DNA from 3 places in the Paenibacillus sp. FSL E2-0190 genome. Region 1 is predicted to be linked to each of the others. Evidence: riboswitches for the same ligand, from Rfam matches in the RefSeq annotation. Region 1 holds a riboswitch; each other region holds the start of a gene.
What was found. Region 1 has a riboswitch for cyclic di-GMP ahead of NST25_RS04785 (glycosyl hydrolase). Riboswitches for the same ligand answer to the same signal wherever they lie in the genome.

Region 2: linked by a shared signal. The riboswitch ahead of NST25_RS01890 (anti-repressor SinI family protein) and the one ahead of NST25_RS04785 (glycosyl hydrolase) in region 1 are both predicted to bind cyclic di-GMP.
Region 3: linked by a shared signal. The riboswitch ahead of NST25_RS03210 (transglutaminase-like domain-containing protein) and the one ahead of NST25_RS04785 (glycosyl hydrolase) in region 1 are both predicted to bind cyclic di-GMP.

What each region holds. Positions count from the first base shown of each region.
Region 1 covers NZ_CP150306.1:1,127,034-1,130,314, forward strand. Annotated here, with positions in the region: gene NST25_RS04780 (sugar phosphate nucleotidyltransferase) at 443-1,816, shown strand; cyclic di-GMP riboswitch class I at 1,953-2,032, shown strand; gene NST25_RS04785 (glycosyl hydrolase) at 2,045-3,281, shown strand, end outside.
Region 2 covers NZ_CP150306.1:431,973-435,253, forward strand. Annotated here, with positions in the region: gene NST25_RS01885 (2-oxoglutarate dehydrogenase E1 component) at 1-948, opposite strand, end outside; cyclic di-GMP riboswitch class I at 1,419-1,503, shown strand; gene NST25_RS01890 (anti-repressor SinI family protein) at 1,531-1,686, shown strand; gene NST25_RS01895 (helix-turn-helix domain-containing protein) at 1,794-2,123, opposite strand; gene NST25_RS01900 (TasA family protein) at 2,293-2,901, opposite strand; gene NST25_RS01905 (signal peptidase I) at 2,992-3,281, opposite strand, start outside.
Region 3 covers NZ_CP150306.1:736,069-739,349, reverse strand. Annotated here, with positions in the region: rRNA gene NST25_RS03215 (16S ribosomal RNA) at 1-863, opposite strand, end outside; gene NST25_RS03210 (transglutaminase-like domain-containing protein) at 1,231-2,040, opposite strand; cyclic di-GMP riboswitch class I at 2,054-2,134, opposite strand; cyclic di-GMP riboswitch class I at 2,209-2,291, opposite strand; gene NST25_RS03205 (class D sortase) at 2,405-3,070, opposite strand; gene NST25_RS03200 (GtrA family protein) at 3,173-3,281, opposite strand, start outside.

The DNA of each region.
Region 1 (3,281 bases):
AGTCTTGCTCTTGTAGTTGCAGTTGTTCTTACAGTTGTTGCAGTTGCAGCTGCCTCCCCCGGAGCAGAAACAAATCTTTAGAAAAACGTGCTTGCTTCCGGCTGGTACAGCCCGGTACGCACGGATCAAGTATTAAGAAGAAGTTGGTTAGGTTAAGAACGGAAAGGGAATTTGGAACTGTAGAAACGGAGTGTTCGCCCGAAAGATTTCCGTAGGAAAGCTAGCTTCGAAAGCATATGCTATCCTCGGATTTCTACCGCGAGAAGCGGTTCAATCAGGAAATCTGAGGATAACAGCGATCGGAAGTCCAAAATCCCTTGGAGTGGTTTCTACCTAACAAATTTTTTTAGTGCATCCGCTCGAAATAAGGCTAAGTGGAAGCTGACGTTTTGATAACAATTCAAATATGCTCGATTTCCATAATTCAAGGAGGGTTCATTCTATGAAAATGGTACTTCTATCAGGCGGTTCAGGTAAACGGTTATGGCCGTTGTCCAACGACTCACGTTCAAAGCAATTTCTAAAGGTACTTGAAAGCCCTCAAGGTGAACCAGAATCCATGGTACAACGTGTCTGGAGACAGCTGGAGGAAGCAGGGATGGCAGAATCATCTTATCTGGCCACCGGCCGTGGCCAAGTAGAAATGATACAAAGCCAACTGGGAAGTCATGTGCCGATTATCGTTGAACCGGAGCGTCGGGATACTTTTCCGGCTATCGCCTTAACAGCTACCTATCTTTATTCAGTGGCAGGTGTTTCTCCAGCGGAGACGGTAGCAATATTGCCTGTTGACCCTTATGTAGAAGCATCTTTTTTCGATACCATAGCTATGCTTGAGGGGACCATGCTGGAAAGTGGAGCAAATCTGGCTCTAATGGGTGTTGTTCCTGAACATGCCTCAGAGAAATACGGATATATTATTCCTACCACCGAAGAGGCGGGGGAAAATGGTTTTATGAAGGTGAGTCACTTTCAAGAGAAACCTGACCGCATACAAGCAGAACAGCTCATCGAGCAAAATGCCTTGTGGAATTGCGGAGTGTTTGCCTTCCGCTTAGGGTACTTGTTAGATATTTTGCAGCGTAAAGGGTTGCCTTTAGGATATGAAGAATTGCAGAAGCAGTATAAGCTATTGTCTTCCATCAGTTTTGATTATGAAGTGGTGGAGAAAGAAGAACATATTGTGGTGCAGCCGTATGATGGATTCTGGAAGGATCTTGGAACGTGGAATACGCTGACAGAGGAAATGAGCAGCAAGCATGTAGGAAAAGGTTTTGTGACGGCGGATTCTGAGGGGACTTGCTTGATTAATGAGCTGGACATTCCGATTACGGTAATTGGTGCGAAGGATCTGATCATTGCGGCTAGCCCGGATGGGATTCTAGTTACCCATAAAGCTGAGAGCCCACGGATTAAAGAAGTGCTGAAGACCTTTGAACAAAGACCGATGTACGAGGAACGCCGTTGGGGTCATTACAAAGTTATTGATTATGTGAAATATGATGAAGGCAATGAAGTGCTGACCAAACGGATTTTTATATCCGAGGGGAATAATATCAGCTATCAATTACATCGCAAGCGTAGTGAAATTTGGACAATCGTCAGCGGCGAAGCAAGTATTGTGCTGAATGAGAAAAAACATAATGTGAAGGCTGGGGACGTGGTACGTATACCGGAAGGAACGAAGCACGCGATCCTTGCTTTGACGGATGTTGAGTTTATAGAGGTACAGACGGGGTCTGAATTAGTAGAAGAAGATAACATACGTATTACTTTAGACTGGAATGATATAGAACTACAACAATTCATTTCATAGGTCTAACCTATCTATTTAACCAATTCAAAATTTCTTGAAACAGGTAAATTGACTCAATTATCAAAAAAAGTCATAAAAACACTAAATATATCATTAATTGTCGTCGATACTTACGGTAAGAGAGATTATTTCTCTTAAATTGAAAAGGCAAACCTATCGAAAGGTAGGGACGCAAAGCTATAGGGCCTTCGAAAGAGTGGCAGCCTGGCTACCGAAAGGGAGATTATTTTGAAAGCTTACCGTACGTATCGATTGTTTGGTGCATTTCTGTCACTCGTCCTGTTTCTGACTGCACTTCCGCTTGCTGTTGGAATTTCGCCGTCTGTTGTCATAGCTGCTTCAAATTCTGGAACGCCAGTTACCCCAGGTGCCTCACCTGAAGCCGTAAAGCTGCTTAACTATTTTTACTCGATCTCAGGAAAAGGTATTATTGCCGGTCAACATGACTATTTAGAAAGTCCAGATGAAATTAACAATATGCTGAAGGGAACCAGCGGACAATATGCGGCTCTTCACGGTTATGAAATGGGTGCGATCAGTGGCCAGTCCGAAGCAACGATGGCTTGGCAACGTCAAAATGTGGTGAACAGCGCCATCAACTGGAATAAAGCGGGCGGGATCGTAGCTATGACTTTTCATGCTAACCTGCCGGGCACCTCTTATGACTGGGATAATGTGAAAAAAACACTTAGCCAGAGTGAGTTCGATAGTTACGTTACACCGGGTACCAAGCAATATAACAATCTGATCGCTGAGCTTGATAAGGTGGCCGTCTCTTTAAAAAGCTTGCGCGATGCCAACGTTCCGGTGCTTTGGAGACCCTATCATGAAATGAACGGGAACTGGTTCTGGTGGGGGAAGAAAAATAACTTTTCTAAACTATGGAATATTATGTATGACCGTTTTGTTAACGTTCATAAATTAAATAATTTGTTATGGGTATGGAGTCCGAATGCTCCCAATGTTTGGTCAGATCCTTATGCGCTAACTTATCCAGGTGCTGATAAAGTAGATATTCTGGCAGCAGATATATACGAAAATGATTACCAGCAAAAATACTATGACAGCTTATTGAGTCTAGCCGCAGGCAAACCGATTGCGATCGGGGAAAATGGTGAAATGCCTAATCTGGAGAAGCTTCAGCAATCGCAAAGTAAATGGACGTATATGATGAGCTGGGGAAAAATGCTCTACGAGAATAACAGTGCAGACACAATCAAAACATTTATGAATAGCAACTATACCCTGACCAGAGATAAATTAAATACTGGTCTGGCACCGACACCTAGCGCCGCACCAGCGCCGGCACCTTCTGAAGAAGAGGGGGAGGCAGCAATTCCTCTCGCGAAGGGGCTTGCAGGAGAGTATTACAACAACATGCAATTGTCGGGAGCAGCAACTCTTAACAGAACTGATGCAATAATCGATTTCAATTGGCGGCAAGGCTCCCCGGATGCCGCCCTCG
Region 2 (3,281 bases), 700 kb from region 1:
TATTCTTGTGCGTACCGTTTCTCCTTCACGGACAGCACGGTCTGCACCGAGATGGTATTTCACATCACCTGTCCAACCATAGTTAATGCCTGTGGAGCCTTCGGAAGGGAAAAGCTCCTTGTTCGGAGAATGATGAAACTCTGAAAATATGATATCATAAGGTTTGCCCAAAATATGTGCAAGAACGTTGAGGCGGCCGCGATGCGCCATGCCCATCAAAATATGCTCCGCACCGTCATGTGCAGCAGCACGTACGATTTCATCTAACATCGGCACAAGAGCATCATTGCCTTCAAGACTGAAACGCTTCTGACCTACAAAAGTCTTGTGGAGGAAGGTTTCAAATTGCTCTACCTGAATCAGGCGGTTCAGGAGCTCTTTGCGTTCTGTATTATTTAGGGGTGCTGGTGAGCTGGTGGATTCTGCCTGTCTATTTAGCCATTGCAGTTCTTTTTCTTCATGCACATGCCCGAATTCATAGGCGATAGTCTTGGTGTATGCCTGACGCATACGTTGCACGGCATCCCATCCGGTATGCACATCATTCGGCGCATTTTCCCATATAAGCGTGGCAGGCAGTGCGATCAGGTCTTCGCGGGTCAGCCCATAGGTTTCAAGCTCAAGATATTTTGCCATGGGATTCTGATCGCGTACCAGCGGATCAATTTCAGCGGCCATATGGCCATATATACGAATATTGGCGATTAGCTTGGAAGCTCTTACTGCTTTTCTAAGCCATTCGGTGTCTCCCGAGATGCGCGGCTGAGGAGCCGGTTCGCTATCCGGAGTTAGGGGAGGAGGTCCCGAATTTGTAAAAAGCTCGCGATAATTATTTTCTACGGTGGAGGGATCTTTCACAAACTGTTCATATCTTTCTTGAATGTAGCCTAAATTGGGTCCGTAATACTTACTCCAAATGGATTCGTTATAGGGCTCTTTGGCTGCCATGAATACATCCTCCTTAACGGATGAACTCCATACGTGACATTTTGTGTCAACGCTTACTGGAGCTGTGATGATTGCGGTTTCATTTCTCATCTTATTGTGCTACTTTCGGCCACTGTAATCAATTCATTCTTTCGTCCAATACGTTCGCAAAATGGTATGGGTTAGCTTGTTCTAATGAAAAGAAGGGTGTTTCTTCTCATTACCCATTCTAAAGGCCTATTAAAATGATTCTATTATCCTTATTTTTAACTATTAGGTCAGTAAATATTTATTTTGCTAGTACAATTTATTTTATGTAACGGACGAGTATCGTGATAATCGGACAAGATCTTTGAAAAAAAATCTTTTATTTTTCGTTTTTAAAATAGAAAGTAACCAGGAATCGACACACTTTTCCGCTTTCTTTTTGTATAATGTTATTGCAGATAGTAATTTTATAGTTTTTTAAGCAGATCCTTTCGTGAAAAGGGTCCAGTAAAAGGTAAACTTGCCGAAAGGCAGGGGCACAAAGTCGCGGGTCTAAGGTAGAGATACTATGACAGCCGGATTGCCTGGGGACGTAAAATCTTAGGGGGAGATTTTTTGGAAAAGTCCAACCAGGGTAGCAACAGAGAACAGCAGTTTATTGATCTGGATCAAGAGTGGGTACATTTATTATTAGCAGCTAAGAAGGCTGGCATTAAGGCAGATGAAATCCGCCAGTTCTTTCATGAGAAAACTGTGCAGATCGTGCAGTAATACATTAGAGGGGTTACATATCGAAAAAGGGCACAGCGGTTCTTCGCTGTGTCCTTTTTCGATATGATTTAGTAGAAGAGAGGATCGTACCAGATTAGTAGGAAGTATTAATCCTTTTGATCGAGCTTCCATTTCTGATAGTCCAGAAATTCTTTGAATTCGCGTTTGCTAATGCCTGAGTCCATAGCTTCCTGCACCAATCGGAACCATTCCGAATCTAAATGTGATTCCTCTGCATCATTGGGTTCTCCATAGAGTAGGGCATGAATGGATACCTGAAGCGCGTCAGCGATTTTTTCGATAAACTGGATGGATGGATTGGATTGGATGTTTCTCTCCACGTTGCTAAGATACGACTTAGCCACATCTGCTCTGTCCGCAAGCTCAGATAGGGAGAAACCCTTGTCTAGGCGGAGCTGCTGGATACGTTGGCCCATATTCTGTGGCACTATGCTGACGCCCCTCCGTAATTTTTGTTATTAGTATAGCAAATATCAATAAATCGGACAAAGTTTATTGTAAAGAGAAGAGCAGCAATCTGCTTATCCGTGGCCGGATTCAGGATCTGCTGCTCTTCGAGTATTTTATTAAATTACTTTATTGATCTTAGTAGTCTTTTTTCGCACCTTGTTTAGCTACGAAATCCCAAGTCAGTGTTAAGCTATCGCCTTGGAAAATATTTTGATCTTGGTTATTTTCCACAAATTCGAATTGGACGGAGAAGCTGTCGTTGGTACCGGCTTTAATACCGGATGCTTCGGTAAAGAGTTGATCCCAACCTGTATTTTTTACGAGATCCGGATGCTGACTTTTTAAAGCAGCAAGTGTAGTCTCATAAACTACATTTTCAGGAGAGACGATAGGTACTCCTTTATCATTATTTCTAAGGAATTTAACTTTAATGAACTCGGCTAAATCCAGGTAGTTATCTCCTTTAGCATCCGTGATTTGAGTCGATGTATTCAGAATAATAGATCCGATATCGAGCGAACCATCGTTTTTCAATTTGAAGGATTTAGTTACCGTATCACCTGGTTTCAGGTTAGGAATATTAACGATGACAGAAGGGTCGGAGTTCAGATCGAGCGTGCCCGCTGCGAATGTAGCTGTGCTTTGCGCAGTGTCGCTAAAGTATGCGAAGGTTCCTCCGCCGATTAATGATAAACCCAGTGCTGCAGATGCTACGCCAAGACCCAATGTTTTCTTGATACCCATAATAAAATTCCTCCTCAAATTTGTGTTTGAATTTTTTATAAAATTTATATATTGTATCTTCCGGTTCGTAAGCGGAAGTGGACAATCAACTTAGGGCTGTGTTTCTGTTGGGGGCGGTGAGGCTGGCAGTAGGGCAGCATTTTTCTTTTCTAATGCAGCTACAGCCTTCCAAGAGGTATACAGAGCATAGAGCAGAAGCATCAAGCCAGGCACGATCATGAGGACTACACTTCCAGCTTTGGAAACCGCGAAATTCATAGCGTAACCGACATAGGGTACAGTGACCCCGGTATACTGAGCTACAACATTCACAGAACTGGTAGGGTTCATGTCGGGCGCGTCGTTGTTATCGCCTTTAGTGCGATAAACAGCTTCACCAG
Region 3 (3,281 bases), 390 kb from region 1:
AAGGGTATCGAAACCCCTAACACCTAGCACTCATCGTTTACGGCGTGGACTACCAGGGTATCTAATCCTGTTTGCTCCCCACGCTTTCGCGCCTCAGCGTCAGTTACAGCCCAGAAAGTCGCCTTCGCCACTGGTGTTCCTCCACATATCTACGCATTTCACCGCTACACGTGGAATTCCACTTTCCTCTTCTGTACTCAAGCCACCCAGTTTCCAGTGCGACCTCAGGTTGAGCCCAAGGTTTAAACACCAGACTTAAATAGCCGCCTGCGCGCGCTTTACGCCCAATAATTCCGGACAACGCTTGCCCCCTACGTATTACCGCGGCTGCTGGCACGTAGTTAGCCGGGGCTTTCTTCTCAGGTACCGTCACTCCGGTAGCAGTTACTCTACCGGACGTTCTTCCCTGGCAACAGAGCTTTACGATCCGAAAACCTTCATCACTCACGCGGCGTTGCTCCGTCAGGCTTTCGCCCATTGCGGAAGATTCCCTACTGCTGCCTCCCGTAGGAGTCTGGGCCGTGTCTCAGTCCCAGTGTGGCCGTTCACCCTCTCAGGTCGGCTACGCATCGTCGCCTTGGTGGGCCGTTACCCCACCAACTAGCTAATGCGCCGCAGGCCCATCCCTCAGTGACAGATTGCTCCGTCTTTCATTCTTCTCTCAGGAGAAAAAAGAAATTATCCGGTATTAGCTACCGTTTCCGGTAGTTATCCCAGTCTGAAGGGCAGGTTGCCTACGTGTTACTCACCCGTCCGCCGCTAAGTCACTTTGAAAGCAAGCTTTCAAAGTGACTCCGCTCGACTTGCATGTATTAGGCACGCCGCCAGCGTTCGTCCTGAGCCAGGATCAAACTCTCCAATTAGTATTGAAAAGAGCGATATGCTCATTTTGAAACATCTGACGAGAAAATTAATTCTCTAATTTTGGATTTCACTTGCGTGATTTCCTACTCACTCGTTGTTCAGTTTTCAAAGATCAAGTTCTCGTTGGCGCCGTTTAATGTCTCAGCAGCAACTCTTATAATATATCATGTTGTTTTCAGAAATGCAAGCTTTATTTTTCGAAGCTTTTTATCAGCCTCGTCTATATCGCCTGTACGCTGTCTAACAACGCTTACCTATAATACCCCAACTATTAATAGAAAAGCAACCCCTAATATAAAAATAAACAACTGGCTTAATAATTAAGCCAGTTGTTTATTTAATAGAGTTATGTTTCTAGCGACGAACTTAATAGTATTTTGCCGCAGTATATTTGGTTGAGGCTTTAATTAAATCGGTTTTCTTATCACTCTTTGCAAGTCCTGCATCCACTGTAGTATCAATGGTAACCCACTTCCCATTAAGCAACACTTCGTTCCATGCATGATATTGCGTAACGTAGCTTGTATTCCCCATTACCAACTTAGCAGGAACATCTACACTCCGCAGCATTGCGGCAAAAAGAGAAGCGTAATCATAGCAAATCCCTTTTTTAGTAGTCAATGTCTTATCGATGCTTGGAATATAATCAGTAGTTACACTATTAGCAAGAGAGTAATCATATTGTACATTCGCAACTACATAGTTATAGATCGCTTTAACTTTCTCTTCGTCTGTTGTTTTGCCTTGTACTAATTGTTTAGCTTTGACAATCGCTTTATCAGAAGAACTCCATTTCACATTCTGTACGGAGCCCAAATATACGGAATTCGAGTCACTCATGGTTACGTCTACTACTTCGGAATATAATGCTTTGTATTTATTGCCGGTTGTGTTCTCCAGAACAGAAACCTTATAAGTCCCATTTCCTTGTTGCAAAGGGAAGTCCTCAGCTTGTCCAGAAGCATACAAGTTATATGTATAGCTGCTGTTATCTTTGGTGATCATGAGTTTGATTCTTTTATCTTTCGGAATATCATAGTTAATACCAATAACACCTTGGGCCACTTTGGATGTAATCAACCAGCTGGCATCTGCACTTGCAGCTTGAGCTGTACTTACCGGAACTGAAGTCATTAGGACGAACAACGCCACCAGCATAAAATAAACCTTTTTCACGGATAAAACTCCTTTCGGTAGCTGGCTGCCATCCTTTCGGGAAGGCCCTTTAGCTTTGCGTCCCTACCTTTCGATAGGTTTGCCGTTATCGTATAAGCTCTATCTGTTCTAGCTTTACTAGATATAATTGATAGAATCCATTTGAAACAAACAAAAAAAGCCTCTTCATTCGGTAGCTGGCTGCCATCCTTTTGGGAAAAGGCCCTTTAGCTTTGCGTCCCTACCTTTCGGAAGGTTTGCCGTTATCGTGTTTAGCTTTCATAGTATAATACTATCATATTTATAGGTGTGAACAAGACCTAATTTACTAGATTACCCATTATTTTATAAATATCTCCCGGTATTTGTGTTTTCTTGTCATTCACTATTCTCCTTTTGTTAATTTGGCATGAACAATCAGCCGATGCGTTGGATTCACTAGCGGATCACATGTAATCAGAGTAAGAATCTTATCCTTGTCATTCCCGTCAAGAACGGAGACATCACTCGGATCTACAACAGAAATATCATACACCTCATAGTTAAACACCTGATCACTAGTCTTTACCGTGATAACATCCCCCACAACAACCTCATTCAATCTGTTAAACAAACGACCCGTAGTTCGAGCCCGATGCGCCGCGATTGCAGCATTCCCGATCTCTCCAAGGGGTGCCGTTTCTTTCATATGGGCTGCAGCATGTTTCATATTAGCTTTTGTAGCCCCTTCTAATACAGGCAGCTTCAAATCAATCTTATCGATTTCAATTAGTGCGATTACTTTGCCACCGACTGCAATCTCCGGTTCAGGCTTTTCTGTCTCTTGGGGTTGGGGCTGTGCCTGGGCATCCAGAACCGATTCCTCTGCTAACAGCTGAGTAACTTCAGCATACCTGCTCTTCAGATCTGGCTGGGGAGTACTATCGGCAGTGCTTAGTTCAGCCGTTTCTAATAACTTCTCCTGCTGCCTGTCGTTGTACCACTCGTTAGCTGTCGGATATAACATGATAAGTATCCCAGCCAGTATGAGTAGATAGGAGAATTTACGCAATGTTATTCACCTCCGTATATTGTTTCTATGGTTATATACAAATCAAGCAGAAACAGCTACTTGCCTTTAAGCATAGCAACTCCTTCTGCCTGAAATTAATGTTTAAAATACCCATTTACGACTTCCAAAGAAATTGATGATCACCGTGATAAAGGTAACCAGCACCTTGGAGATCAAGACTTGAATGCCTAGTTTGTCTGTCAACAGATGC